Nitratireductor mangrovi: one gene and its partner. The protein of the gene in region 1 interacts with the protein of each later gene in a pairwise test. Links are inferred from orthologs where the notes say so. Each region holds a gene or a part of one and is shown in the gene's direction. Other genes may lie near its edges.

Evidence for each region.
Region 2: the proteins of gyrA (region 1) and gyrB interact in binary tests that used the Escherichia coli proteins (3 or more experiments, as listed by UniProt). The link is inferred for Nitratireductor mangrovi from one-to-one orthologs.

What each region holds. Positions count from the first base shown.
Region 1 is NZ_CP042301.2:1,333,346-1,347,722, forward strand. Bases 10,795-14,166 are described here. They hold gyrA (DNA gyrase subunit A), read left to right. Parts: upstream 10,795-11,173; coding sequence 11,174-13,966; downstream 13,967-14,166. Other genes in these bases: FQ775_RS06570 (helix-turn-helix transcriptional regulator), read left to right, coding at 10,795-10,953; FQ775_RS06580 (hypothetical protein), read right to left, coding at 14,051-14,166. In the rest of the region: FQ775_RS06510 (nucleoside 2-deoxyribosyltransferase), read right to left, coding at 1-1,185; FQ775_RS06515 (hypothetical protein), read right to left, coding at 1,237-1,608; excinuclease ABC subunit UvrA, read right to left, coding at 1,716-4,640; FQ775_RS06525 (hypothetical protein), read right to left, coding at 5,397-5,714; FQ775_RS06530 (single-stranded DNA-binding protein), read left to right, coding at 5,956-6,444; FQ775_RS06535 (VOC family protein), read left to right, coding at 6,452-6,874; FQ775_RS06540 (hypothetical protein), read left to right, coding at 6,923-7,303; FQ775_RS06545 (glutathione S-transferase family protein), read left to right, coding at 7,427-8,128; FQ775_RS06550 (hypothetical protein), read right to left, coding at 8,189-8,368; FQ775_RS06555 (MarC family protein), read right to left, coding at 8,379-9,008; FQ775_RS06560 (VOC family protein), read right to left, coding at 9,112-9,486; FQ775_RS06565 (hypothetical protein), read right to left, coding at 9,511-10,047; more of FQ775_RS06570, read left to right, coding at 10,132-10,794; more of FQ775_RS06580, read right to left, coding at 14,167-14,191. UniProt on the Escherichia coli protein: A type II topoisomerase that negatively supercoils closed circular double-stranded (ds) DNA in an ATP-dependent manner to maintain chromosomes in an underwound state.
Region 2 is NZ_CP042301.2:3,969,086-3,983,201, forward strand. The notes cover bases 4,854-7,964. They hold gyrB (DNA topoisomerase (ATP-hydrolyzing) subunit B), read left to right. Parts: upstream 4,854-5,240; coding sequence 5,241-7,688; downstream 7,689-7,964. Other genes in these bases: FQ775_RS19505 (cytochrome P450), read right to left, coding at 4,854-4,985; FQ775_RS19515 (caspase family protein), read right to left, coding at 7,802-7,964. Also shown: FQ775_RS19480 (non-canonical purine NTP pyrophosphatase), read left to right, coding at 1-125; radical SAM family heme chaperone HemW, read left to right, coding at 122-1,282; rsmI (16S rRNA (cytidine(1402)-2'-O)-methyltransferase), read left to right, coding at 1,370-2,281; FQ775_RS19495 (YraN family protein), read left to right, coding at 2,271-2,648; FQ775_RS19500 (cyclase family protein), read left to right, coding at 2,751-3,578; more of FQ775_RS19505, read right to left, coding at 3,615-4,853; more of FQ775_RS19515, read right to left, coding at 7,965-10,297; FQ775_RS19520 (GNAT family N-acetyltransferase), read right to left, coding at 10,626-11,420; FQ775_RS19525 (class I SAM-dependent methyltransferase), read right to left, coding at 11,505-12,275; FQ775_RS19530 (MBL fold metallo-hydrolase), read right to left, coding at 12,385-13,431; FQ775_RS19535 (aldehyde dehydrogenase family protein), read left to right, coding at 13,661-14,116. UniProt on the Escherichia coli protein: DNA gyrase negatively supercoils closed circular double-stranded DNA in an ATP-dependent manner to maintain chromosomes in an underwound state.

The sequences.
Region 1 (14,377 bases):
GACCACCATTGTGTTCCGGTTCTCATTACGAGGATCAAAGGTGACAACCGGCTTTCCCATCTCAATCGCAAGACCAATCTCAACCAGCGTTCCGGGATCGCGTTCAATCGGAATCGCGAAAACTGCTGCACATTCCCCTAGCAACCGCACGTCGCTGATGTAGTAGGCAGTGAGAGACGCAACTGGAGAGTCTCGATCAGCCTCGCCATTTTCCTTTACCGGCCTTCTGACACAGAAGTTGTGGTACTCCAACGCTTCAACAGCTGCGCGAATTTCAGCATGATCTGCATACGAGAAGTCTGGCGCCGCTAAATAAATTTGCAGACCCCGGCGCGCATGCCAAGGCAGTGTGACGCCGCCCAAACCGCGGACGACGTCGATAGGCAACCGTAGTTCTCGTTCAATGCCCCGTTTAAGATCATCCGGCCACGTAGTTTGTGAATAGATCGTTGCGGCTTGCATACCTCGCCAAGCAGCATCTCGGATGCTGCTGTCGAGTGTGCCAAACACGGCTGTGAAGACGTCCCCCACGCCCACCGAGTTTGTAGTGACGTCTAGTCTGGCTGGAACATATTCGATGTCGCCAGTACCGAGATCGAATAGCCTACTGCCGCCGCGGTTCTCTTTCAGCAGTAGGTGCCTCGCGCCGATGTCCTTCGCCAATTCCAGCATTGGGGCAACGTCGCTCGATGCAATGCTGGAGAACAATTCAGACGAAGTCGAGATTGCCACCGAGTCGATTCGACCGGAAAGCGAACGAAGGAATTCAGCGTCATCCACGTCGTAGGCGATATCGATTGTGACTAGAGCATCGGGGTCGAGCTGACGAACCACGTCGGCTAAATCATAGCGACCCGGGAAGATTACGACAGAATGAAATCGACCCAAATCCGCGTGCTCGCGATTTGGAACAACTTTTCTCTCGTCACGCAGGAGGTCTTCGTAGCCTTGATGTCCAACCTCTTTCACGTCGGCAATTGCGATGACGTTGGGCGCACCTGTTACCTCCCCTAGGAGGATAAAGTCTCTACAGCCGTGCTTAGTCAGATAATCCTGCGCTTGCTCGATCAGGTACGCTGGGCAAAATACCCCGACAGCGTAGTTCTGCCCAGAAGCCCACAGGCCCCGAGCAGCATGCACCACGCCGCCAAGTCTTACCTTTGCTTCCGTGCTGCGTGTCGGCATCGTGAAGTCGACCGTGACTTCACCAATCAGTATCGGAACTGAACCTGGCATCTAGTCAGCAACAAAATCGGCCTGGACCTGAGGATTACTACCGTTCGAGGATGCAGTCACGATTCCCGTATAGGTGAACCCATCCTCCAAGCAGCCGGCAAGATAGTTGAGGCGTGTCGGCAGAGATCCAACCGACTCCGATCCTATGACTGCAACAACCCGCCCCTTGACCTGAACAGATAGCTTAGCACCAACCGCAGGACTGGATTTATGGTTCTTGTAGTAGTCGTGGCTAGCTACGTCCTCAAGACTAGCGGAAAACGCTTCACGGCACTTATCGGAGCCGCTTGAGCCACCGGCCGCTCCACTACCTGATCCGGTTTTCTTATTGCCAGAATAGTCGCTAAAACGTCCCGAGCCGCCGCTACCCATTGCTCTCTCCCGTAAGTCGAGCGCAATATTACCTATGGCAGTTTCACCTTATCAAGTATTGATTTACTCAATGCACAACCAGCTGCTCCGCCAATCCGAGCGAAGGTCTACTCCGCCGCCTCTGCCTTTCTTCCCCCCGGCCTTCTCTCCAGCAGCTCCTTCAGAAACTGCCCGGTGTAGCTGCGCGGCTCGGCCATGACGTCGGTGGTGCGGCCGGCGACGACCAGTTCGCCGCCGCCGTCGCCGCCTTCGGGACCGAGGTCGAGCACCCAGTCGGCGGTCTTGATGACCTCCAGATTGTGCTCGATGACGACCACGGTGTTGCCCTGGTCGACGAGCTCGTGCAGTACCTCCAAGAGCTTGGCGACGTCGTGATAGTGGAGCCCGGTGGTCGGCTCGTCGAGGATATAGAGCGTCTTGCCGGTGGCCTTGCGCGACAGCTCCTTGGCGAGCTTGATGCGCTGCGCCTCGCCGCCCGACAGCGTCGTCGCCTGCTGTCCGACATGGATGTAGCCGAGCCCGACCTTGGCCAGGGTGACGAGCTTGTCGCGCACCGCCGGCACCGCCTGGAAAAAGACCGCACCTTCCTCGACCGTCATGTCGAGCACGTCGGCGATCGACTTGCCCTTGAAGGTGACCTCGAGCGTCTCGCGGTTGTAGCGCTTGCCGGCGCAGACATCGCAGGTGACGTAGACGTCGGGCAAAAAATGCATCTCGATCTTGATGACGCCGTCGCCCTGGCAGGCCTCGCAGCGCCCGCCCTTGACGTTGAAGGAAAAGCGGCCCGGCTGGTAGCCGCGCGCCTTGGCCTCGGGCAGGCCGGCGAACCAGTCGCGGATCGGCGTGAAGGCGCCGGTATAGGTGGCAGGATTGGAGCGCGGGGTGCGGCCGATGGGCGACTGGTCGATGTCGATGACCTTGTCGAGGAATTCCAGCCCCTCGATGCGGTCATGCTCGGCCGGGTGCTCGCGCGAGCCCATGATGCGGCGCGAGGCGGCCTTGTAGAGCGTCTCGATCAGGAAGGTCGACTTGCCGCCGCCCGACACGCCGGTGACGCAGGTGAACGTGCCGAGCGGGATGTCGGCGGTGACGTTCTGCAGATTGTTGCCGCGCGCGCCGACGACGCGGATGCGGCGGTTCTTCTTCAGCGGCCGCGGCGCCTCGGGCAGCGGGATCGACAGCGCGCCGGAGAGATATTGCCCGGTGAGCGAATTGGGATTGGCCATGATCTCGGCCGGGGTGCCTTCCGCCACGATGCGGCCGCCATGGATGCCGGCGGCGGGGCCGATGTCGACGACATGGTCGGCCGAAAGCACCGCGTCCTCGTCATGCTCGACGACGATGACGGTGTTGTCGAGGTCGCGCAGATGCTTGAGCGTGTCGAGCAGGCGCGCATTGTCGCGCTGGTGGAGGCCGATCGAGGGTTCGTCGAGCACGTAGAGCACGCCGGTCAGCCCGGAGCCGATCTGCGAGGCGAGGCGGATGCGCTGGCTTTCGCCGCCCGACAGCGTGCCGGAATTGCGCGACAGGGTGAGATAGTCGAGGCCGACATCGTTCAGGAAGGTGAGGCGCTCGCGGATCTCCTTGAGGATGCGCACCGCGATCTCGTTCTGCTTGGCGGTCAGCCGCTCGGGCAGGGCCTCGAACCATTGGCCGGCCTTGCGGATCGATTTCGCCGTGACCTCGCCGATATGCAGGCCGTCGATCTTGACGGCGAGCGCCTCGGGCTTGAGCCGGTAGCCGGCGCAGGCCGGGCAGGGGACCGAGGACATGTAACGCTCGATCTCCTCGCGGCTCCAGGCCGATTCGGTCTCCTTCCAGCGCCGTTCGAGATTGGGCACCACGCCCTCGAAGGTCTTCCTGGTCTGGTAGGAGCGCAGGCCGTCATCATAGGAAAAGGTGATCTGGCGCTCGCCGGTGCCGTGGAGGATGGCGTTGCGGGCCTCGTCGGGCAGGTCGCGCCAGCGGTCGCCGAGCTTGAAGCCGTAGGCCTTGCCGAGCGCCTCCAGCGTCTGGGTGTAATAGGGCGAGGTCGATCGCGACCACGGCGCCACGGCACCGTCGCGGAGCGACAGCGCCTCGTCGGGCACGACCAACTCGGCGTCGATGGTGCGCTGGCTGCCGAGACCGTCGCAGGACGGGCAGGCGCCGAACGGGTTGTTGAAGGAAAAAAGACGCGGCTCGATCTCGGGAATGGTGAAGCCCGACACCGGGCAGGCGAACTTTTCGGAAAACAGCAGCCGCTCGTGGGTGTCGTTCTTCGACTTGTTGGCGGCCTCGCCCGACAGCGCTTCCGGCGGCAGCGGGCGGTCGGCGAATTCGGCCACGGCGAGCCCGTCGGCGAGCTTCAGGCAGGTCTCGATGCTGTCGGCGAGCCGCGCGCCGAGGTCCTCGCGCACCACGACGCGGTCGACGACGACGTCGATGTCGTGCTTGAATTTCTTGTCGAGCGCCGGCGCGTCGCCGATCTCGTGGAACTGGCCGTCGATCTTGACGCGCTGAAAGCCCTTCTTCTGAAGTTCGGCGAGTTCCTTGCGGTATTCGCCCTTGCGGCCGCGCACGATCGGCGCCAGCACGTAAAGCCGCGTGCCTTCCTCGAGCGCCAGCACCCGGTCGACCATCTGGGAGACGGTCTGGCTCTCGATCGGCAGGCCGGTGGCCGGCGAATAGGGCACGCCGACGCGAGCAAAGAGCAGCCGCATATAGTCGTAGATCTCGGTCACCGTGCCCACGGTGGAGCGCGGGTTCTTCGACGTCGTCTTCTGCTCGATCGAGATCGCCGGCGAGAGCCCGTCGATCTGGTCGACGTCGGGCTTCTGCATCATCTCCAGGAACTGGCGCGCATAGGCCGACAGGCTCTCGACATAGCGGCGCTGGCCCTCGGCATAGATGGTGTCGAAGGCGAGCGACGACTTGCCGGAGCCGGAGAGCCCGGTCATCACGGTGAGGCTGTTGCGGGGAATGTCGAGATCGACATTCTTGAGATTGTGCTCGCGTGCGCCGCGAATGGAGATGAACTTGTGCTCGGCCATGCCGCCTGATGCCATGTCGGGTGTCGGTTGGGATGGGCGCTGCGCGACCAGGCCCGCCTTTACATAGGTCGCCCCGCCGTCGCGTCGAGGGCTTCCCGCCAGCCGAGTTAGACTCCTTTGAGCGGGCAGGGCAAGTCAAAAGAACAAAGGCCGAACGGGCTCCTGACAACCCGCTTGTGGACAATTGACCGCCGCGTGCGATCACATTTTGCCCCGCCCGGGCGCGCTTTTGTTGACAGGCCGGCCGGCGAGGGCGCAGAGTCCCGGAAGTTCCGCAGCCGCCTCGGGTCAACCGCAAGCCGGGACCGCCCGTGAGACGACGCGGGTGCGAGGAATGAGCGCGGAACGGTGTCGGTACCAACAGCAGAGGAGAGAGGCATGAATCCGCCGGACAGTCCCTGCAGGTCCCGTTTCACGGCGGGACCACGTCGGACCTGACGGACGCCTGAGCGCCCGACGGGGCCGCACGTCGAAATCAAACCACATCGTTGAAGAATGCACCGGAGCGAGACCCTGACCGGCTCCTCCGGGAAGATCACCTGATACACCCGGAGATCGGGAAAAACCCAGGAAGGCCTCGCGCGCTCGGAACAGGCAGCGGCGAGGCCTCACTTTTTTCGGGGGCTATGTCGTCTGGGCGCGATGTTTCGCGTGGGCGACTTCCAGCCGTCATGCGTCAGCCGTCGAGCAGCCGCGCGGCGAGCGATAGTCTTCGCGTGCCGCCTGGGGCCGTGCTTCAGACGGAGCGGGACGTCCCTATCGGGAGATGGAGGCGTTGGGACCGGGCTGTTGCGGGTTCACGACCGGGCTCGAGCGGCCGTCATGGCGATAGCCGCCGAAGCCGATCTGGTAGGAGACGCTGCCCGAAATGGTCACGTCCCAATTGCCGACCTTGTACGAGCCCGGCGTCGAGCCGACCGGCACGCCGTCCTCGGGCTCGCCGATCAGGATGTCGGTCGTGACCGTGCCGGCGCCGTGCTTCACGCCCGGCAGGCTGTCATCGGCCGAGGCCAGCGGCATGGCGGCAAGCGACGCGGCGGCGACGACGATGGCGGTTGCGAAAAATCTGGGCATGACCGGGCTCCGGGGATCGAGGCGTAGAGATAATATCAACCGCGCCGTTTGCCAATCGGGGCGCGATCACGATCCGCGCAGCGCTTGCAATCGTGGCCCGGCCCATATAGAACAAAAAAAGAACAAACTGCTTGTGGACAGAGCCGCGATAACGCGGAAGCACCGCGCGGCGGCGGCGGCGATCGGATAGGATGCGCGCCGATCAGCAATTTTCCGTTTCGGACGAGCGTGGAGGCGAGTGATGGCGGGTAGCGTGAACAAGGTCATTCTGGTGGGCAATCTGGGCGCGGACCCGGAAATTCGCCGCCTCAATTCCGGCGACCCGGTCGTCAACATGCGGATCGCGACCTCCGAGACGTGGCGCGACCGCCAGTCCGGCGAACGGCGCGAGCGCACCGAATGGCACAATGTCGTGATCTTCAACGACAATCTCGCCAAGGTGGCCGAGCAATATCTGAAGAAGGGCGCCAAGGTTTATATCGAGGGCCAGTTGCAGACCCGCAAATGGCAGGACCAGCAGGGCCAGGACCGCTACACCACCGAGGTCGTGCTGCAGAAATTCCGCGGCGAGCTGCAGATGCTGGATTCGCGCAACCAGGGCGAGGGCGGCCAGTACAGCGCGCCGGCCAATCGCGGTTCGGATTTCGGTTCCTCCGGCCCCGGCGATGCCCAGCGTGGCGGCGGGGGCGGCGGTTTCTCGCGCGACCTCGACGACGAAATCCCGTTCTGAGCGGTCAGTGATGCAGCGCATCGCGCACGTCATGGTCGTGGTGCGCGACTATGACGAGGCCATCGCGTTTTATTGCGGCAAGCTCGGCTTCGAACTGCTGGAAGACAGCTACCAGCCCGAACAGGACAAGCGCTGGGTGGTCGTCGCGCCACCGGGTGGCGGCACCTCGCTGGTGCTCGGCCGGGCATCGGACGACGGGCAGGCGGCGGCGGTCGGCAACCAGACCGGCGGCCGCGTCTTCCTGTTCCTGCAGACCGACGATTTCGAGCGCGACCACAAGCGCTATCTTGGCGAAGGCGTCGAGTTCGTGCGTGACCCGAAGGTCATGGATTACGGCACGGTCGCCGTGTTCCGGGACCTCTACGGCAACCAGTGGGACCTGATCGAATTCGCTGCCGGCCATCCGCTCGCGTTCGCGGCAAAACCCTGACGGGTTCGTGATTGGCGCTTGAGCGCGTCCTGCCGCAGAACGGCAGGCATGGCTCTGATCAGACATTTAACCGCCGCGTTCTGCGTTGCCTTGCTGGCGGCCGGAGGCGCGGCCCATGCCGGCGACGCCGATGTCGTGGATGCGCGCGCCGAGCGGGCGCAGGACGGCACCTATCGCTTCGATGTCACCGTGCGTCACGCCGACGAGGGCTGGGACCATTACGCCGACCGCTGGGAGGTGCTCGGACCGGACGGCAAGGTGCTGGGCGAGCGCGTGCTGTTGCATCCGCATGTCGACGAGCAGCCCTTCACGCGAAGCCAGAGCGGCATCGCAATTCCCGATGATGTGCGTGAGGTGACCATCCGCGCGAATGACAAGGTGCACGGCTTCGGCGGGCGCGAGATGACGGTGGCCTTGCCTGGGCGGTGACAAGCCATTGCGAGAATGTTCTATTCCCATTGGCGGGCCCAACGGTAGATGTCTGCCCACATTTGTGCCGCGGATTGTTGGCCGGTTCCTGATGCCTGCCTGTGAAATGGAGGTGGTCGGACTATGCGCGCACTCTTGTTCACTACTGGCTCGCCATTTGCGAGAGCCGTCCGTATTGTTCTCGACGAACTCGCGCTCGACTATGAGAGGCGTGAGGAGATCACAACGCCGAGCGTCGAAGAACGAGTCGCAGCGACACCAACTCTGCAGGTACCTACTTTCTGGGACGGAGACCTGACACTTTGGGAAAGTGGCTTGATCGTTGAGTACCTGCTGTCGACCTATCGGCAGAACGGAGCAGCTGGATTGCCACTGGCAACCCACGCCTTCCGGCCGGAGTTCGAATGGCATGACAAGTTGGTATTCGCGACGATCCAGACGTTCGGAAATGCGGCAACGACCATTTCTCAGATGAGATGGTCGGGAATTGCCCTACAGCAGAACGCACATCTGCAGAGATCGGCAGAGAAGCTGTTTCGCATCTTGAACTGGCTTGAGGGTCAGCTAGGTGATGGCGACGGTTTCGTGCCAGGCTACGTGTCTATGCAGGATATCTTTCTGGCATCACACGTCCGTTTCGTGCAGGCGCGTCCCCTCGGCATCGAGCTTGGTCTCGAGAGCTTTGCCAGGGTTTCGACGTTGCTTGAGCGACTTGACGAGCGGGAGAGCTTCAAGGCGAACCCGATCTGGTGGTGGGAGCCGGGGGTAGTGGCGTATGAGCCGGATGGCACCCCGATCTACAAGAAGGATGCCGGCTCGAGATAAACAAAAACGGGGTCGCGTAGTCACTGCATCAGTGCGGATACGGCGACGCGAAGCTGGGGGTCAAACCGCAATAACCGTGATTATCGCCGGCGCCCGCTCAGCCAGCCGCGAACGACAGGCGGACTGAGTCGTCTCGTTGCCGCGCGTTCTGCGCGGCACGGTGCGCACGGCAAGGTCCGGCAATTCGTCGGCGAAGAAGGCCCAGAAGGCGCGCCGGTGGGCGGTGAGTTCCGAGACCATGCCGGCGGCCTCACGCCGCCATCAGCGCCTTGATGCCGTCGGCGACGAACTGGACGGCGAGGGCGGCAAGGATGACGCCGAGCAGGCGGGTGAGGATCGAGCGCCCGGTCTGGCCAAGAAAACCATCGACCCGTTCGGCGAGCAGGAACACCAGATAGGTGAGCAAAATGCCGGCGAGGATGACCGCCACCAGGGCGGCCTGGCCGACGGCGCCTTCGAACGAGCCTGACAGCAGCACCGTGGCCGAGATCGCACCGGGGCCGGCAATCAGCGGGATCGCGAGCGGGAAGGCGGCGATGTTGTGGATCATGTCCTTGGTGATGGCGACGTCGGCGCTCTTTTCCTTGCGCTCCTGACGGCGCTCGAAAACCATCTCGAAGGCGATGAAGAACAGGAGCAGGCCGCCGGCGACCCGGAAGGCGGGCAAGGTGATGCCGAAGACCGACAGGATCGCGGCGCCGGCGAGCGCGAACAGGGCAAGCAGCAGGAAGCCGATGACCGAGGCGCGCAGTGCGACCTGCTGGCGCTCGGCCCGGTTCATGCCGCGGGTCAGCGCCAGGAACAGCGGCGCCAGCCCGGGCGGGTCGATCGTCACCAGGATGGTAACGAATGCGTTGAAGATCTGGTCGAGGCTCGGCATCAAGTTCCCCCCGCGTCCGGCCAGATGTACCGCCGGCAGCGCCGCTTGGCCAGCCGGTCGCAGCGGCGGGGGAGGGGCCGACGGGCGGCCGACCGTCGCGTGCTCAACTCTCCTGCCGGTAAGCCTCCAGCCGGTAGCCGTCGGGATCGACGACGAAGGCGGCGTAATAGCCGTTGCCATAGTCGGCGCGTAGCCCCGGCCGACCGTTGTCGGAACCGCCGCCGGCAAGCGCGGCGGCGTGAAAGCGGTCGACGGCGCCCCGATCCGGGGCGGTCAGGCAGAGGTGCAGGCCGGAGCCCGGATCGGCGACGACAGGTGTCTTCGCGGCCAGCACCCACAGGCCGATGCGATCCGTGCCGTAGCCGAGCGAGGTTTGGTCCTGATGCAGCAGAGACAGACCGAGCGCGGCGAGCGCCGTATCATAAAATTTGCGGCTGCGGGCGAGATCGGCCACGCCGATCGAGACATGATCGAACATCGTTCGTTTCTCCTTTTTTGAAGCTCAGGCGACGCGGCGGGCGAAGAATTCGACGATGCGGCGCCAGTCGCCGCCTTCCGCGTCGCGGACCTCACCGATCCAGTGAAAACTGTCCGCAGTGATTTCGGTGAAGCGCCAGCGGTTTTGCACGCCGTCCTCGTCGACGCCTTCCTGGACGATGTCCTTTCCCGCCGCACGGCCGATCTGGCGCGAATAGACGTGGCGGACCGGATCGGCATAGATGATGCGCCAGGCGTCGAGCTTCGGATCGAAGATGCGCAGCGTGGTGCCATGCATCAGGGCCGCGGCGGGATCGTCGGCGCCGGGGTCGCGGAAACCGGGGATGCGCCAGATGTCCTGCATTACGCGGCCTTGCAGCACCCAGCCGAAATGGGCGCTGCCGTGGCCAGTTGCGGTCGTGCCGTCGGGCAGGTGCCGGACGACGTCCATCTCCCAGTCGCCGACCAGCCAGCCATAGAGTTCCGCCTTGGCGGCGATCTCCGCGGCCGGCCCGTCGGCATGCAGCAAGCGGGGCAGGCTGCGGGTTGCGATCGTGTTCATGCTCCTGACCTTTCTGTCATGATGATCGCCCTGTTAGCCGCGCGGCCGATGGTCCGGCTTGGGAGAAATTGCTATTCTGCATGCATGGGAATCCTCGGGCGCGAACTGGCGACCGGCGACGGCTGGTACGTGAAGGACATCGTCTGCGATCCCGGGCCGAACGACCGGCCGTTCGAGGAGCAGCACGCGAATTTCTGCGTCGCCTTGGTGAGCGGCGGCAGCTTCCGCTACCGCTCCTCGACCGGCGAGGCGCTGCTGGCGCCCGGCGCGATGTTGTTCGGCCGGCAGGGCGCCTGCTTCGAATGCGGGCATGATCACTCGGTGGGCGACCGCTGCATCTCCTTCCACTTTTCCGGCGATTACATCGAGGAAACGGCACGCGAGGTAGCCGGCGCACGCGGCAGCGGTTTCGCCCGCGCCGCATTGCCGCCCGGCACCGCAACGGCGCGACTGGCCAGCGATCTCGCGGTGGCCGCGGAAGACGATGACCGGCCGGCCTTCGCCGAACTCGCGCTGCGCGTGGCGTCGGCCGCGCTCGCCGGTGCGGCGGCGGACAGGATGAAGGCACCGACGGCACGCGAGGAACGCGCGGTGAGTGCGGCGTTGCAAAGGATCGAGGCCGATGTCGCGATGGAGGTGTCGCTGGCCGCTTTGGCCGAGGAGGCAAGGCTGAGCCGGTTCCACTTCTTGCGCGTATTTCGCCAGGTGACCGGGACGACTCCTTACCAGTACCTGCTGTTGCGGCGCCTGCACCGCGCCGCCGCCGCGCTGCGCCACGGACGCGACGGTGTCGCGGCGATCGCCTACGACGCCGGTTTTGGCGACCTGTCGACCTTCAACCGCCGGTTCCGCCGTGTCTTCGGCGTGTCGCCGAGCACGTTGCGACGCGCGAAGCCGGCCGCCTGACCGGACGCTGGCGACGCAGGTTCCCCGTGGCGCACGGCGACCGATTCGGGCAGTTTTCCGGCACTCCCCGGAAGGCAATCGGAACTGAAAAAGAATGCGCGCGTAATGCGTTGTTTTCAAAGCACTTTTGAGCGCCGAAAATCAGGCGTCGAGGTTGGAGAATTTCGCCGGCATCCTATATAAGGAGGCCGATGATTCCTCATTTCGATCGTGACCTGATTTGACCGACAAGACGACAACGCGTCCGCCGGACGAGCCCGACGGCATCGAGCCGGTTTCCATCATCGAGGAGATGCAGCGTTCCTATCTCGATTACGCGATGAGCGTGATCGTCAGCCGGGCGCTGCCGGACGTGCGCGACGGGCTGAAGCCGGTGCACCGGCGCATCCTCTACGCCTCGCACGAGAACGGCTATCACTGGAACCGCAAATATGTGAAGTCGGCGCGCCCCGTCGCCGACGTGATGGGCAAATACCACCCGCACGGCGACGCCTCGATCTACGATGCTCTGGTGCGCATGGCGCAGGACTGGTCGATGCGGCTGCCGCTGATCGACGGGCAGGGCAATTTCGGCTCCATCGACGGCGATCCGCCGGCGGCGATGCGTTACACCGAGGCGCGGCTGACCAAGGCCGCGCACGAACTGCTGGAAGACATCGACAAGGACACGGTCGACTTCCAGGACAATTACGACGGCTCGTCGAGCGAGCCCAAGGTGCTGCCGGCGCGGTTTCCGAACCTGCTTGTCAACGGCTCGGGCGGTATCGCCGTCGGCATGGCGACCAACGTGCCGCCGCACAATCTGTCCGAGGTCTGCGACGCGGCGATCGCCGTCATCGACAATCCGGCGATCGACCTGCCCTCGCTGATGGAGATCATCCCCGGGCCGGACTTCCCGACCGGCGGCATCATCCTCGGCCGCGGCGGCATCTATTCGGCCTATGATTCAGGCCGCGGCTCGATCCAGATGCGCGGCAAGGTGCATTTCGAGGAGATCCGCAACGACCGCGAGGCGATCATCGTCACCGAGGTGCCGTTTCAGGTCAACAAGGCCAGCATGATCGAGAAGATGGCCGAACTGGTGCGCGACAAGCGCATCGAGGGCATCTCCGACATCCGCGACGAGAGCGACCGCCAGGGCTACCGGGTGGTGATCGAGCTGAAGCGCGACGCCGTCGCCGACGTGGTTCTCAACCAGCTCTACCGCTACACGCCGCTGCAGACCTCGTTCGGCGCCAACCTCGTGGCGCTCAACGGCGGCAAGCCGGAACTGATGAACCTGCACGACATCCTGAAGGCATTTGTCTTCTTCCGCGAGGATGTCGTCAGCCGGCGCACCAAATACCTGCTCAGGAAGGCGCGCGACCGCGCCCACGTGCTGGTCGGACTGGCGATCGCGGTTGCCAATATCGACGAGGTGATCAAGCTGATCAGGCATGCGCCCGACCCGCAGACGGCGCGCAGCCAATTGATGGAACGGCGCTGGCCGGCCGAGCAGGTCGAGGCACTGATCCGGCTGATCGACGATCCGCGCCACCGCATCAACGAGGATGGCACCTATTTCCTCTCCGAGGAGCAGGCACGCGCCATCCTCGACCTGCGCCTGCAGCGCCTGACGGCGCTCGGCCGCGACGAGATCGGCGACGAGCTCAACACGATCGGCGAGGAGATCAAGGACTATCTCGAAATCCTGGGTTCGCGCGCCCGCATCCAGCAGATCGTCAAGGACGAACTGGCCGCGGTGCGCGACGAGTTCGGCACGCCGCGGCGCACCGAGATCGCCGAGGGCGGTCCCGACATGGAGGACGAGGACCTTATCCAGCGCGAGGAGATGGTCGTCACCGTCACCCATGAGGGCTACATCAAGCGGGTGCCGCTCTCGATCTACCGGGCCCAGGCGCGCGGCGGCAAGGGCCGCTCCGGCATGTCGACCAAGGACGACGACTTCGTCACCCGGCTGTTCGTCGCCTCGACCCACACGCCGATCCTGTTCTTCTCCTCGCGCGGCATCGTCTACAAGGAGAAGGTCTGGCGCCTGCCGGTCGGCACGCCGCAATCGCGCGGCAAGTTCCTGCGCAACATGCTGCCGCTGGAGGAAGGCGACCGCATCACCGCGATCATGCCGCTGCCGGAAGACGAAACGCGCTGGGGCGAACTCGACGTCATGTTCGCGACCACGCGCGGTACGGTGCGGCGCAACAAGCTGTCGGATTTCGTGCAAGTGAACCGCAACGGCAAGATCGCGATGAAGCTCGATGCCGACGACGCCATCCTCAATGTCGCGACCTGCACCGAGAACGACGACGTGCTCCTGACCGCCGACAGCGGCCAGTGCATCCGCTTCCCGGTCACCGACGTGCGTGTCTTCGTCGGCCGCAACTCGGTCGGCGTGCGCGGCATCGCCATGGCCGACAGCGAACGGGCCATCTCGATGACCATCCTCGAGCATGTCGACGCCAATCCCGCACAACGCGCTGCCTATCTGCGCCGCGCCACCGCCGAAAGGCGGCTGGCGACGGGCGAGGACGAGGAGATCGTGCTCACCAACGAGGAGGTCAGCGAGGTCGAGGAGCTGACGGACGAGTTCTACGAGTTCATGAAGGAACACGAGCAGTTCGTTCTGACGGTTACCGAATTCGGCTACGGCAAGCGCTCGTCATCCTACGATTTCAGGCTGACCGGCCGCGGCGGCAAGGGCATCCGCGCCACCGACGTTTCCAAGGTGGCCGAGATCGGCCGGCTGGTGGCGACCTTCCCGGTCGATCCCGACGACCAGATCATGCTGGTCTCCAATGGCGGCCAGGTGATCCGCGTGCCGGTGACCGGCATCCGCATCGCCAGCCGCGCCACCAAAGGGGTGACGATCTTCAACACCGCCGAGGGCGAGCGCGTGGTGTCGGTGGAGCGCATTTCCGAGGCGCAGGAGGAAGAGGAGGCCGAGGCCGATCCCGGCGCGGCGGAAGCCGAGGCCGGCGGTGAGGCTCCGCCCGCCGCACCCGACACATCGCAATAAGCCAAAGAAAAAGGGCCGCCCGGCGGGCGGCCCCAAGTTTCAGGCTTCCGGAACAACCGCAAGCCCTGGGAGGATGGTCAGAAATCAGCGGTGCGGCGGACCGAAGCGGCGGCCGCGCGTGGCGCGCACCTCAAGCTTCTGGCGCTGCGCCTCTTCATAGAAACCGAACGCGGTGGCAATCAGCATGGCGATGGTCATGGCCGCGGCGAGCAAGGTGATCAGCATGGCATTGGTCTCCTTTGCTTCGAGAACGCATTGAAGCGCGTTTGGTTTCATGCGTCTGTGAGAAGTCTTACTTTGCGCGCCTTGAACGCCTGCTGATCGACCCGTTCATCCACCGTTCATCTTCGCCAGAACCGTTCATCGTTTCACAGAATCGTCGACTGGCTCCAACCGCTTGTTTCTGCGCAA
Region 2 (14,116 bases), 2.6 Mb from region 1 along the record:
AGACCTTCGGCGAGATGAGCGCCGGCGAAAAACACGCCTGGGAAGCCGGCCGCGGCGACCTTGGCCTGTCGCATCGCGCCCGCGCCTTCGCCAAATTCGCTACCGCGATGCTGGAACCGGCATGACCGACCCCGACCGCGCTCCCGGATTCGGGGTCTATGTGCATTGGCCGTTCTGCGCCGCCAAATGCCCCTATTGCGATTTCAACAGCCATGTCCGTCACCAGCCGGTCGACCAGGCGCATTTCGTGCGCGCTTTCGAAGCCGAGCTTTCCCATATGCGCGCCCGCACCGGCCCGCGCGAGGTCACCAGCGTCTTCATCGGCGGCGGCACGCCGTCGCTGATGCAGCCTGCGACCGTCGGCGCGATCCTCGACGCGATCGGGCGCTTGTGGACCGTCGCCGGTGATGCCGAGGTCACTCTCGAGGCCAACCCGTCCTCTGTCGAGGCCGAGCGTTTCCGCGGCTACCGCGCCGCAGGCGTCACCCGCGTCTCGCTCGGCGTGCAGGCGCTGAACGATGCCGACCTGAGGTTCCTCGGCCGGCTGCACGACGTCGCCGAGGCGCGCCGCGCCATCGAGATTGCCCGCGACACCTTCCCGCGCCTCTCCTTCGACCTGATCTATGCCCGCCCCGGCCAGACCCCGGAGGCGTGGGGCGCGGAACTGGAACAGGCGATCGCTCTCGCCGCCGATCACCTGTCGCTCTACCAGTTGACCATCGAGGAAGGCACGCCCTTCTTCGCGCTCCATGCCGCGCGAAAGTTCGCCGTGCCCGACGGCGAGCATGCCGCCGAACTCTACCGGATGACGCAGCAGGTCACCGCCGCGCGTGGCCTGCCCGCCTACGAGATTTCGAACCACGCCCGCCCCGGCGCGGAAAGCCGCCACAACCTCGTCTACTGGCGTTATGGCGAATATGTCGGCGTCGGCCCCGGCGCCCATGGCCGTTTTGTCGAGGACGGCCGACGCATCGTCACCATCACCGAGCGCCATCCAGAGACCTGGTGCGGCCTGGTCGAGGATCGTGGCCATGGTGTCGTCGACGGCGAAATCCTGACCCGCTCGCAGGAGGCCGACGAGTTCCTGCTCATGGGGCTGCGCCTTGCGGAGGGCATCGACCTTGCCCGCTACGAGGCACTGTCCGGCAAGCCGCTCGCCAATGACCGCATCGCGCTGCTGGCGGGCGAGGCGCTGCTGGCGCCGATCGGCAATTCGCGCCTGCGTGCCACCCCGGCTGGCATGATCGTGCTCGACGCCGTCGTCGCCGACCTGGCGCGCTGAGCGCGTCGCCAGCGTTGCGCTGCCGGCAACTTTGCAAGCCGGTGCGCACATGCGAAGACTCGGCGGTCGAAGCGGAACCGGAGCGGCATGGACGAGAGGCCCGGCAAGAAGCGCGGTTATGTGATCGGACAGGCCGAAATGACGGCGCGGCCGCTGGAGTCGGCGCTTTATCTGGTCGCAACCCCGATCGGCAATCTCGCCGACATCACGCTGCGTGCCCTCGAGGTTCTGGCCGGCGCCGACATCGTTGCTTGCGAGGATACGCGCGTCACCCGAATCCTGCTCGAACGCTACGGGATCAGGCGCCGGATGATGGCCTACCACGAGCACAACGCCGCCGAGGCCGGCCCGCGCCTGCTCGCGGCGCTCTCCGATGGTGGTTCGGTCGCGCTCGTTTCCGACGCCGGAACGCCGCTGGTCTCCGATCCCGGCTACCGGCTCGCCGTCGAGGCGATCGCAGACGGTCACCGGGTCGTACCGATCCCCGGCGCATCTTCCGTGCTGGCCGCGCTCGTCGCCTCCGGCCTGCCTTCGGACGCGTTCTTCTTTGCCGGCTTCCTTCCGGTGAAGGCCGGCCAGCGCCGCACCCGGCTGGAGGAAATCGCGCCCGTTCCCGGCACGCTCGTTTTTCTGGAATCGCCCCGCCGCCTCGCCGCCTCGCTCGCCGCCATGGCCGAGACGCTCGGCGGCGCGCGCCGCGCCGCCGTCTGCCGCGAACTCACCAAGGCCTTCGAGGAGACCCGCCGAGGTTCCCTCGCCGAACTTGCTGCGCATTATGATCAAGCCGGCGCGCCGAAGGGCGAGGTGGTGGTCTGCGTCGCTCCGCCCGAGGCTGGGGCACCACCGGTCGATGTCGACATTGACGCGTTGCTGTTGTCGCTGGTCGCCGAGATGCCGGCGGCGAAGGCGGCGGCCGAGGCCGCGCGCCAGACCGGGCTGGCGAGGCAGGAGCTTTACCGCCGCCTGGTCGCCCTCAAGGAAAGCAATCGTGGAAGCTGACGGCCCCGCGCGCCGGCAACGCGCCTACCGCAAGGGCCATTACGGCGAACGCCTTGCCGCGCTGGCGCTGCGCGCCAAGGGGTACCGCATCGTCGCACGCCGCTACCGCACCCGGCTCGGCGAGATCGACCTGATCGCGCGGCGCGGCGATCTCGTTGCCTTCGTCGAGGTCAAGGCGCGTCCGACGCTCGCCGCGGCGATGGAGGCGGTCGGGCCGCTCGCCGCGCGCCGCATCGAGGGTGCGGCCGACATGTGGCTGTCGCGCCAGCGCGACTACGCCCGCCTTTCCGTCCGCTTCGACCTCGTCGCCATCCTGCCCTGGCGCTGGCCGGTCCACGTCGAGAACGTCTTTTCCGGCCGCTTCTGAAGCAGCATCCGCGACACGGGGCATGCCTTCCCTTGCGTCAACAGCCTGTCGGGACCATTCTGCCGCTGATGCGGCAGGATCATTCCCTCAGGAGTAATCGAAATGTGCCATCACTGCGTCATCGACAGCGTCAAGGAGCGAATGCTCTCGCGCCGCGACTTCTTCAAGGGTTCGGCCGTCGCCGGCGCGGCCGCCGTAGCATCGGCCGCCGCGCCTGCGCCGCTTTTCGCCCAGAAGGCGATGCCGACCAGGGCCGAGGACCTGACCCACGAGCTCTACGAGGAGTTCCCGACCTTCTTCAATCAGCAGCAATTGTTCAAAGAGGTGCTCTTCAATTATGACGAGCACAAGTTCAACATAAACGAGTGGCGCTTCAACGAGCACACCGGTACGCACATGGACGCGCCTTTGCACTTTTCGGCCGACGGCAGGTCGGTTGCCGAAATCCCCGTCGACGATCTCGTCTGCCCGCTGGTCATCGTCGACATTCGCGAGAAGGCAGCCGAAAACGCCGACGCACAGGTCACGCCCGACGACATCTTGGCCTGGACGAGCGCCAATGGCGATATTCCCGAAGGCGCCTGCGTGGCGATGCTGTCCGGCTGGGGCGCGCATCTCGGCACTGACAAGTTTCGCAATCCGGATGCCGACGGCAAGATCATGCATTTCCCCGGCTTCCACATCGAGGCGGCTGAGATGCTGATGGAGGCGCCCTCGGTCAAGGGCATCGCCGTCGACACGCTGTCGCTCGACCATGGCCCTTCGCCGGATTTCGCCGTCCATTACGCCTGGCTGCCCTCGGGGCGCTGGGGGCTGGAATGTGTCGCCAACCTGGAAAGCCTGCCGGCCAGCGGCGCGACCCTAATCGTCGGCGCGCCCAAGCTGCGCGGCGGCACCGGCGGCCCGTCGCGGCTGTTCGCCATGGTCTGAGGCGGCGCGCGGCAGCTGTTTGGCCGGCGCTCTGTGCTAGCGCCGGCTGACCCGCATCGGCAGCCCGCCCTCGGGCTGTGTCGTCAGCTTCTGCACCGGCCACGGTTTCGTTTCGGCGACCGTGTCGAAGCGGTAGCGAGACAACAGCACGCCGAGCGCGATCACCGCCTCCTGCATGGCGAAGCTGGCACCGATGCACACCCGCGGCCCGGCGCCGAACGGCAGATACTGGAAGCGATCGATCCGGTCGCGGTTTTCCGGCAGGAAGCGCGCCGGCATGAAGGCTTCCGGGTTGTCCCAGAGCTTGCGGTGCCGGTGCACCGTCCAAGGCATCACCTGGATCTGCGCACCCTTGACGATGCGGAGGTCCTCGAACCTGTCCTCCTCCACCGCTTCGCGGCTGATCGAGGCCGCCGGCGGGTAGAGCCGCATCGCCTCCTCGAAGGCGGCGCGCGTCGCCGGCATCTTTTCCAGCCACTTCACCGGGTCCGGTTCGCCGGCCGTGACCGCGTCGATCTCGGCCTCGACCCTGTCGCGCTCCCATGGCGCCTCGGCCAGGCAGTAGAGCGTCCAGCCGAGCGCGCGCGCCGTCGTCTCGTGGCCGGCGCCGATGAAGGTGATGATGTTGTCCTTGATCTCGTCGGCGCCGAGCCCGTCCGGGCCCTCCGCCTTAAGGAGCAGCGTCAGGAAATCGTTGGGCACCCCGTCCGGGTCGGCCCGCAGCCGATCCTTGCGCATTGCCATTGTGTCGGCGACGATCTGACGGAAGAAGGCCATCGTCTTGCGCCCGCGCAGCCGCGTGATGCGTGGCAGCCAGTCCGGTGCGCCGAGCAGGTCGAGCGGGTCGACGCGGCCCATCGTCTCGAACAGATGGTCGACCTGCTTGGCGAAACTGCCGGCCTCGCCGGCGATCTCGCCTGAAAACAGCGTCTCGGCCAGGATATCGTAGGTGAGCATGGTCATGTCGCGGGCGACGTCGACCGTTGCGCCGTCTTCGTAGCGCTCGGCAAAAAGCCGCGACCGTTCCAGCATCGGCCCGGCAAAGCCGTGGATATGGCGCGGCGTGAACACCGGCGCCATCGCCTTGCGCGAGCGTTTCCAAACCTCGCCTTCGGCCGTCAGCAGCCCGTCGCGCAGGATCGGCCGCAGGATCTTCTGGCGCACCCGCGCCATCTTGTAGTTCTTCGCGTTGTCGACCAGCACCCGCTTGATCAGCCGCGGATCGTTGGCGATCACCAGCGGCCCGCCGATCCCGGTGGTGATCGATATCCATTTTTCGTTGTAGGAAGGCTCGCCCCACAGTTCGAGCGGGTTCCTGTAGACGATGCGGATCATCTGCAGCGTCGAGGGCGGCGAGCTGCGCGGCTTCGGCGCCGGCGGCACGAAGGGGGCGGGCGAGGTGTCCATGGTCGTCTTCCGGGCGGACGCAATCATCTGCCCGACAACTTAGGATCGCCGCAAAGTTTCGGCAAATTTTCGCTCACGCGGCAAGATGAGCGGGCCGCGTTGCGGAAGCCTCTGGAAAGGTCGCCGGCAGCAGCGGCAAAAGCCCGCGCCGATTTGGAATTTGGCCACGAAACCCCTATATCTCGGGCATCTTCCGGCGCGTGATTCGGGGTGAAGCGGGCGCGCCGTCCCAGCGGCAGAAAACAGCGGTAGTCCATGAGCGAATCGTCCGAGACACGGCCAGGCGCCGAGCCCGAATATGGCGCGGAATCGATCAAGGTCCTCAAGGGCCTCGATGCGGTCCGCAAGCGCCCGGGCATGTATATCGGCGACACCGATGACGGCTCCGGCCTGCACCACATGGTCTACGAGGTGGTCGACAACGCCATCGACGAGGCGCTGGCCGGCCATGCCGACCGGGTGACGGTGTCGCTCAACCCGGACGGCTCTGTCACCGTCACCGACAATGGCCGCGGCATCCCGACCGACATCCACCCCGGCGAGGGCGTTTCCGCCGCCGAGGTGATCATGACCCAGCTCCATGCCGGCGGCAAGTTCGACCAGAACTCCTACAAGGTCTCCGGCGGCCTGCACGGGGTCGGCGTCTCCGTCGTCAATGCGCTCTCGACATCGCTCAAGCTCACCATCCGCCGCGCCGGTAAGCTGCACGAGATGAGCTTCACCCATGGCGTCGCCGACGCGCCGCTCGCCGTCACCGGCGATGCCGGTTCCGACACCGGCACCGAGGTCACCTTCCTGCCCTCGCCCGAGACCTTCTCGAAGACCGAGTTCGACTTCGGCACGCTGGAGCACCGGCTGCGCGAGCTCGCCTTCCTCAATTCCGGCGTGCGCATCGTCCTGTCGGACCGCCGCCACGCCGACGTCGTCACTCACGAACTGCTCTACGACGGCGGGCTGGAGGAGTTCGTCCGCTATCTCGACCGCGCCCGCAAGTCGCTGATCCCGGTCCCGATCTCGATCCGCGCCGAGCGCGACGGCATCACCGTCGAGGTCGCCATGTGGTGGAACGATTCCTACCACGAGAACGTGCTCTGCTTCACCAACAACATCCCCCAGCGCGACGGCGGCACCCATCTCGCCGGCTTCCGCGCCGCGCTGACGCGCCAGGTCACCGGCTATGCCGAGAACGCCGGCATCGTGAAGAAGGAGAAGGTCTCGCTCACCGGCGACGATTGCCGCGAGGGGCTGACCGCGGTCCTCTCGGTAAAGGTTCCGGATCCGAAATTTTCCTCGCAGACCAAGGACAAGCTGGTCTCCTCAGAGGTCCGCCCGGTGGTCGAGGGCCTCGTCAACGAGGCGCTCAACACCTGGCTCGAAGAGCATCCGGGCGAGGCGAAAACCCTGGTCACCAAGGTTGTCGAGGCCGCCGCCGCCCGCGAGGCGGCCCGCAAGGCGCGTGAACTGACGCGGCGCAAGGGCGCGCTCGACATCACCTCGCTGCCCGGCAAGCTCGCCGACTGCCAGGAGCGCGATCCGGCCAAGTCGGAAATCTTCATCGTCGAGGGCGATTCGGCCGGCGGCTCGGCCAAGGGCGGCCGCTCGCGCCAGAACCAGGCGATCCTGCCGCTGCGCGGCAAGATCCTCAATGTCGAGCGCGCCCGCTTCGACCGCATGCTGTCGTCCGACATGATCGGCACGCTGATCACCGCGCTCGGCACCGGCATCGGCAAGGACGAGTTCAACCCCGAGAAGCTGCGCTACCACAAGATCATCATCATGACCGACGCCGACGTCGACGGCGCCCACATCCGCACCCTGCTCTTGACCTTCTTCTTCCGCCAGATGCCGGAGCTGATCGAGCGCGGCCACCTCTATATCGCGCAGCCGCCGCTCTACAAGGTGACGCGCGGCAAGAGCACCCAATACATCAAGGACGAGCAGGCCTTCGAGGAATATCTGATCGCCGGCGGCCTCGAGGAGACCGCGCTCGAGCTCGCCAGCGGCGAGGTCCGCGCCGGGCAGGATCTGCGCGCCGCGATAGACGACGCGCTCGCCGTGCGTTCGCTCATCAACGGGCTCCACACCCGCTACGACCGCGCCGTGGTCGAGCAGGCGGCGATCGCCGGCGCGCTCACGCCGGAGGTCTTCATCGACCTCGGCCGCGCCAACCAGATGGCGCAGACGATCGCCGAGCGCCTCGACATGATCTCGGAGGACACCGAGCGCGGCTGGGAAGGCCGCACCGCGACCTCCAACGAGGGCAGCGGTGGTTTCATCTTCGAGCGCACCGTGCGCGGCGTGAAGGACGCCGTCCATCTCGACATGGCGCTGATCGGCTCCGCCGACGCGCGCGCGCTGCACCGCTATGCCGGCCGCCTCGACGAGGTCTACCGCACCCAGCCGGTGCTGCGCCGCAAGGAGTTTTCGGAGGCGATGTCAGGCCCGATCAGGCTGCTCGACGCGGTCTTCGCTGCCGGGCGCAAGGGCATCACCATGCAGCGTTACAAGGGCCTTGGCGAGATGAACGCCGAGCAGCTCTGGGAAACCACGCTCGATCCCGAGGCGCGCTCGCTGCTGCAGGTCAAGGTCGCCGACGCCACCGACGCCGACGCGCTGTTTGCCCGCCTGATGGGCGACGAGGTCGAGCCGCGCCGCGAATTCATCCAGGACAACGCGCTGTCGGTCGCCAATCTGGATATCTGAGGGCGGGCGCCCGCCCGCATGATGCGCCGTCGATCTGCCAGTTGCGATCTTGCTGTTGCCAAGGGGCAAGCGTTGCCGGCAAGGCGATGCTGTCATTTATGACGAGCGTGAGATCATTCGGCGGCTTCTAGCGTCCCCAGACCTTCGAGCCTGCCGCGCAGGATACCAAGTATGGACGCATCGGACGGCGCGAGTATGCCGCTCTCCTGCATCTTCAGTATGATGTTGAGCGCCTTTTGATAGTTCTCACGCGGTTCGCTGCCCGCTTCGGCCATCTGGAAATACACAACCACCAGGTCGCGCAGCCATTCCGAATTGCCCGGATCCGCGGCGGCGAGCCGTTCGGCGATGGCAAGACCGGCCTCATAGGCGGTAAGCGCCCCGGCGAGGTCGCCCTGAGCTTTGCGCACGTCGCCGATCTTGCCGTGGCTGATCGCCAGACCGCGCTGCCAGCCGACATGGTCCGGATTGGAGGTCGCCAGCCGCTCGGCAATTACGTGGCCATCACCGTAAGCGACCGCTGCATCAGCAAGTTCGGCCCGAGCCGTCCGCACGTCGCCAACCGTCGTGTAAGCCGCCAACAGATCGTGCTGTAACCGAGCATTGCCAGGATCAGACGCCGCGAGCCGCTCGGCTATCGCGACGCTGAAAATATTGTACCTTAGGGCATCTTCCAGATCGCCAAGCCTCGACTTAACTCTAGCGATATTGCCATAGACGACCGAGCGGTTACGCTGCATTGTGGGGTCGTCCCACTCGTCTCCGGCGTTCTCATAGATGAACACCGATATTGCCATGTAAGATTTGAGAGCGCCGGGCAGGTCGCCTTGCGCCAGCTCCAAATTGGCGATCCGTTGGTATGCAGCTATCAAATCGTGCAGTACGCCCCTGTTTTCCGGGTGCTCAACCATCAGCTTTTTGCTGATCGCCAGAGTTTCATTGAATGATATTTTGGCGGCGGCCCGTTTGCCGAGCAAAACCTGTACATCCCCCTTGCTAAGGTGAAACGCCGAAAGTGTTTGTTGCCGAGTTAGGTTTTGGGGCTCGGAAGCTGCAAGCCTTTTGGCGATTTGCAGACCTTGCTCGAAGGTAGACAATGCTGCGTCCAGATCGCCTAAGGCAAGTTGAATATTGCCCAGTCTGTCATAGGCGGCTGACAGATTTTGCTGCCACACGACGTCGGTCGGATCGGAACTTGCGAGCTCTCTGACCCTTTCGTGCAGAACGCCAAACGTCTCGAATGCGGCGGGAGCGTTGCCGGTAGTCTCGAGTGTTTCTCCAAGTGACCACAGCACGCGCAGATACTGGAAGTGATCATGCTCGGAAAAGGTTTGCTCCCCGTCGACTTCCGCGTAGAGCGCCGCCGCCTTTTCGTAGTCGGCGATGGCGAGCTGGTATTTCAGTTCCGCCGCCGCCGCGCCGCCGTTCAGGTAGTGGGTCGCCGCTTCCGACAGGGTCCGTTCGACATAGTTCGCCTTCAGCGTCTCGCGCGAGGTCGCGTCGATGTTTGCCGCCTCGCTCAGCTTCGCCCGCGCGCCGTCGAACGCGCCGAGCGCCAGTTGCTCTTCCGCCGCGCGGCGCAGCGCGGTCACGCGTTCGTCGCCGGAACGCAGCGTGCGAAGCTCGTCGCGCACCCTGGTGAACGAAGCGGCCGCCTCGCGCAGCTTCTCGGTCCGCTCCTCCCGGTTGAGGCCGGCGACATCGCCGCCGATCAGCGCGCCATAAAGCGGCGCCAGCGGCATGCCGGCGTCCGCTGCGATGCGCTCCACGTCTTCCCGCATCTGCGGGCTGAGATCGGCCATGGCAAGCAGCAGCCGCTCCCGCTCGGGCAGGTCGCCGGAGGCCTCCGAGGCGAAGAACAGCGCCGGCAGGCCGCTTTCCACATAGGGCAGTTGCGCGCCGCGCGAGCGGTCGTAGACCTCCTGCTGCACCAGCGTCAGCACCGAGCGGATCTCCAGCCCCTCGGTCCCGAGATATTTGGCCAGCGCCGTGGTGAAGGGGGAATTGTCTCCCTCGCCGTCGGCCGCCGTCTCGCCCGGCGCGGCGGAAAAGGCAAACAGCGTGTTCTCGGCGCGGCCGAGCCGGCCCAATCCGGGCTTGACCGTCGCCGGCAGCCTCAGCGCCTTCGCGCCGCGCCCTTGCGGGTCGGGGGATGCCCCGAAAGGATCGTTGCGGCAGGCGTCGAGCACGATCAGCGCGATGTCCGCCACCTCGGCCGCCGTCCGGCGCAGTTCCTCCAGCGGCAGCGAGCTGGCCTCCAGCGCCTCCAGCGAGGAGGCGTCGGCATCGGTCGGCAGCAAACGGTTCTCGCCGGCGACCTCGACGCCGTGGCCGGCGAAGAAGATCAGGGCGACGTCGGCGCCGGCCGCATCCTCGGCGAAATCCTCCAGGGCCCGGCGCATGCGGCGCAAGTCGCGGTTTGCCTCGGAAAACACCTCGAAGCCGAGCGCGTCGAGCGCCTCCTCGACCGCGCGGGCGTCGTTGACGGCATTGGCGAGCGGGCGGATCGCCTCGTAGCGGTCGGCGCCGAAGACAAGCGCCACGCGCCGTTCCGCGAAAGCCGCGCTTGCCGTGACGACAACAAATATCGCCGCAAAGACGATCCGCACCGGCAATCTCCCAAGCCCAGGGGTCGGTAAGCATACTCAAACAGCAATATGGCGCAGGCAAGGATGATCTTGCAGGGGCGGGTCGCGCTTCCGGACATACTCCTAGCCAGGTCAATTAGTTGTCCTGCGCGAGCAGCGCCCTTTCGAGCAAAAGTTCGGGCCGGGCGCTGGCTTTAGGCCGTCGCGAAGGCGTCGGGGCGGCTGGCCTCTCTGCCTGTGGACAGGCCCAGCGGAGGATATCGCACGCTCAGGTTGCCATGGTCGTGCTAACGGTGAGCCAGAACTGCAAATTCTGTCTCATGCGCCAACAAGACGCCTGTCGCGTCAGTTATCGGGTGAAGCGAGCGCCTTTTTTCGCTGCAACGACACCACAGATCAGTGTTGGTTCGAGCCGGAGGCCGGACGCCACGACCATTTTTCGCGAGCTGACGTTGGTAGCCGATACGAGCTCGTATATGTGGGTTGCGTCGAGGTCGCGAAAGGCACTCACAATCATCCGGGCGTTGATGTAGCTGCCAAGCCCGCTTCCCCTTTTCGACTCCAATACGGCGACGAGTCCTCCCCAAGCATATCGGTGATAGGGGCTGTGGGCATTGTGAGGCAGGTAGCAATGTGCGGCTGCCACTATCTCCCCGTGCCTATCACCTATGACCGTGGTCGTCGCCGGACCAAGGGCTCCGACGAGTAGTGAGCCAGAGAACGGTACTACCCCCGCCGCGTTCATCAGCACCTGAATCTTCGTGACGTATTCGCTTTTCGGATCGGTCGGCCGGTCCAGTTCGGCCAACCCGTCTGGTAGCCCACGAGCTAGGATTGCTTCCGCAGCGGCGAGCGCAGCGGCGCGCGGGGCGAGGAAAACATCCCACGCATCGAACCGATAATCCTGTCCCAGAAGCCGAGCCCTGATCTGGTCAGCCGCCTCGGGGGAGAGAAGGCGGAACCCGCAGATGCCGTCGCGATCAAGAAATTCGGTAATCCGATCCCAACCCAGTTTATCGGGGTCATCACAACCCATCGTGCGGCCCGTTTGGCATGCGCCGGGTGTATTGGTGATTAGATCGGCGTTCGCCTCAGCCTGCCTTTGCAAGCGCTGTTGCTCCTCCGAACCGAAGTAACCTGACATAGCATGCTCTCCCTGGGAGAAGACCTTATCGATTTCGAGAAACATCGCCAACGGAGGCATGGGCGCTGATTGGCCGACGGCCTGTCATCCAGGCTTCTTGATCTGCCAGACCTGCTCCACCGGATAGTTTCTGGCCCAGTCGGCGGGGATCGCCGCGCGCGTCCCCGAGGCCCCCTCGGGCGCGAAGACTTCCTGGTACCCGGCAACATCGAAGCCGATGGCTGCGAACAATTCCATCCAGGACGAAATCGTCAGGTTGAAGCAGACGCCGCTCGGCTCGAATTCGACCTCGGTCCAGTCGGCGCCCCACATGCCGCGATAGGGCCGGTGCAGCGTCCGGTCGCAGGGCGACCCGTCGAGCGGCGAGCAGATCAGGGAAAGCGGATGGTTGCCGAGGAAGACCAGCCGCCCGCCCGGCCGCAGCAGGCGCCATGCTTCCCGCAGCCATTTCTCCGGCACACACCAGATCGACGCGCCATATTCCGAGATCGCGAAGTCGAACGCGGCGTCGGGCAGGCCGGTGGTTTCGGCGTTGCCCTCGATGAAGGTGATGTCCGCACCGTGTTCGGCGGCGAGGCGGCGTGCGGTGGCCAGTTGTTCGGTGGAGATGTCGATCGCGGTGACGCTTGCCCCGCGCCGGGCCATCCAGCCGGAGACGTAGCCCGTGCCGCATCCGAGTTCGATGGCCTTGATGCCCGTCATGTCGGGCGGAAGCAGGCTCAGGCCCTCGTCCGGGTTGCCCCAGTTGCCCCATTCCGGGCTGTCGAGGCTCCAGAGACGTTCGCCGACCGCAACCCAGTTGGCCGCGTCGGCATCCCACAGATCCCGGTTGATTAAGAGATGGTCGCGCGCCATAGCCCGGTCCCCGTTGTTCGCGGGCTTGCTTAGCACACTCCCCCGTCGCACAAACCTTGGGGGCGTCTTCCTGCCTGCAAGACTTTCCGGGACTGTCTCGCCGCGCGCCTCAGGCGAGCCGGTAGCGGTGCACGTCCTCGCTCGCTTCGTCGCGCACCAGTTCGCCCTGCCACAGCATGCGGTTGACGTGCGCGTGCACCTCGCTGAAGGCGAAGCTGGTCTGGTGCGGGTCGAGCTTGCGCGGAAACACGAACGGCAGCAGCCCGGCGACCGAGCGCGCCTGCTCGCGGCACGCGTCGGCGATGATCGCGCAGCGCTCGTCATGGTGTTCGGCGAGTTCCCGGCAGCGCGTGTGCAGGCCGCGGAACGGCAGCTGGTGGCCCGGCAACACCAGCGCGTCGGCCGGGATGTCGGCCTCCAGCGCCTTCAGCGAGCGCAGATAGAGCCCCAGCGGGTCGCCCTCCGGCTCCACTGCCCAGACGCTGATATTGGGCGTGATCTTGGCCAGCACCTGGTCGGCGGCCAGCAGCACGTTGCCGTCGCGCCAGTAAAACATCAGCTGTTCCGGCGCGTGGCCGTTGCCCGACAGCACCTCGAAATCGCGCCCGCCCAGCGTCAGCCGGTCGCCGGCGACCAGCCGCCGGAAGGTCGGCGGCAGCGGCGTCACCATGCGCAGATAGTTGTGGCCCTGCGTGCTGACCAGTTGCGCCATCTCCTCCGGCATGCCGTGCCGGCGGTAGAAATCGTGATAGGGCTTGGCCTCCAGCGCGCCCGGGCTGAGCGAGATGTTGAGGCAGCCGAGATAGGCCGAATGGCTGGTGAGCAACGGCAGGTCGAAGGTTTCGCACAGCCAGCCGGCGAGCCCGATATGGTCGGGATGGTAGTGGCTGACGATCAGCCGGCTGAGCCTGCGCCCGGCCAGCGGCCCGTCGGCGAGCGCCTGCCAGATCGCCCGCGTCGGATCATTGGCGATGCCGGTGTCGAGCACCGCCCAGCCGTCGCCATCCTCGATCAGGAAGATGTTGACGTGGTCGAGCCGGAACGGCAGCGGGATGCGTGCCCACAAGATGCCCGGCGCCACCTCGGTCACCGCGCCCGGCGCCGGCGGCTCGGGGAAGGGATAGATCAGGCTGTCCTGGTGGGTGGTTGCGGCCAAGTCCGGGTCTCCGATTGACGGTCCGGCCTAGCCCACATGTCGTTCTTTCACAAGCCGGCGTCGTTGGCCTGCGCGCCCGGGCGCGGGCGCGCGCTAGCTTCTCTCCGGCCGCTGGGCCAACCGATTTTGTGCGTTCCGGCGGCCGCGGTCGCCGCGGCGGCTTCCGCCGGCCTTGGTGATCGCCTATGTGCAGGGGATCGCGATCGGATTCGTTCTCGGGGAGTGTTTCATGCTGCGCAGGACCGACTTTTACATCGACGGCAGATGGGTGGCGCCGGCGGCGCCGAACGAGCTCGAGGTCGTCAATCCGGCCAACGAGCAGCCTTTCGCCGTCATCTCGCTGGGCGGCAAGGCCGATGTCGACACGGCGGTCGCCGCGGCCCGCCGTGCCTTCGCGGCCTGGAGCGTTTCGCCGAAGGAGGAGCGCATCGCTGCCCTCGAACGGCTGGCCGAGGCCTACAAGGCGCGCATGGCCGACATGGCGAAAGCGATCTCCGACGAGATGGGCGCGCCGATCAGGCTCGCCACCGAATCGCAGGCCGCAGCCGGGCTCGGGCACATCAAGACCTTCATCCGCACGCTGAAGGAGTTCCAGTTCGAGCACATCCTCAACGAGCGCAGCCCGCGCGACATGATCATGCACGAACCCGTCGGGGTCTGCGGGCTGATCACGCCGTGGAACTGG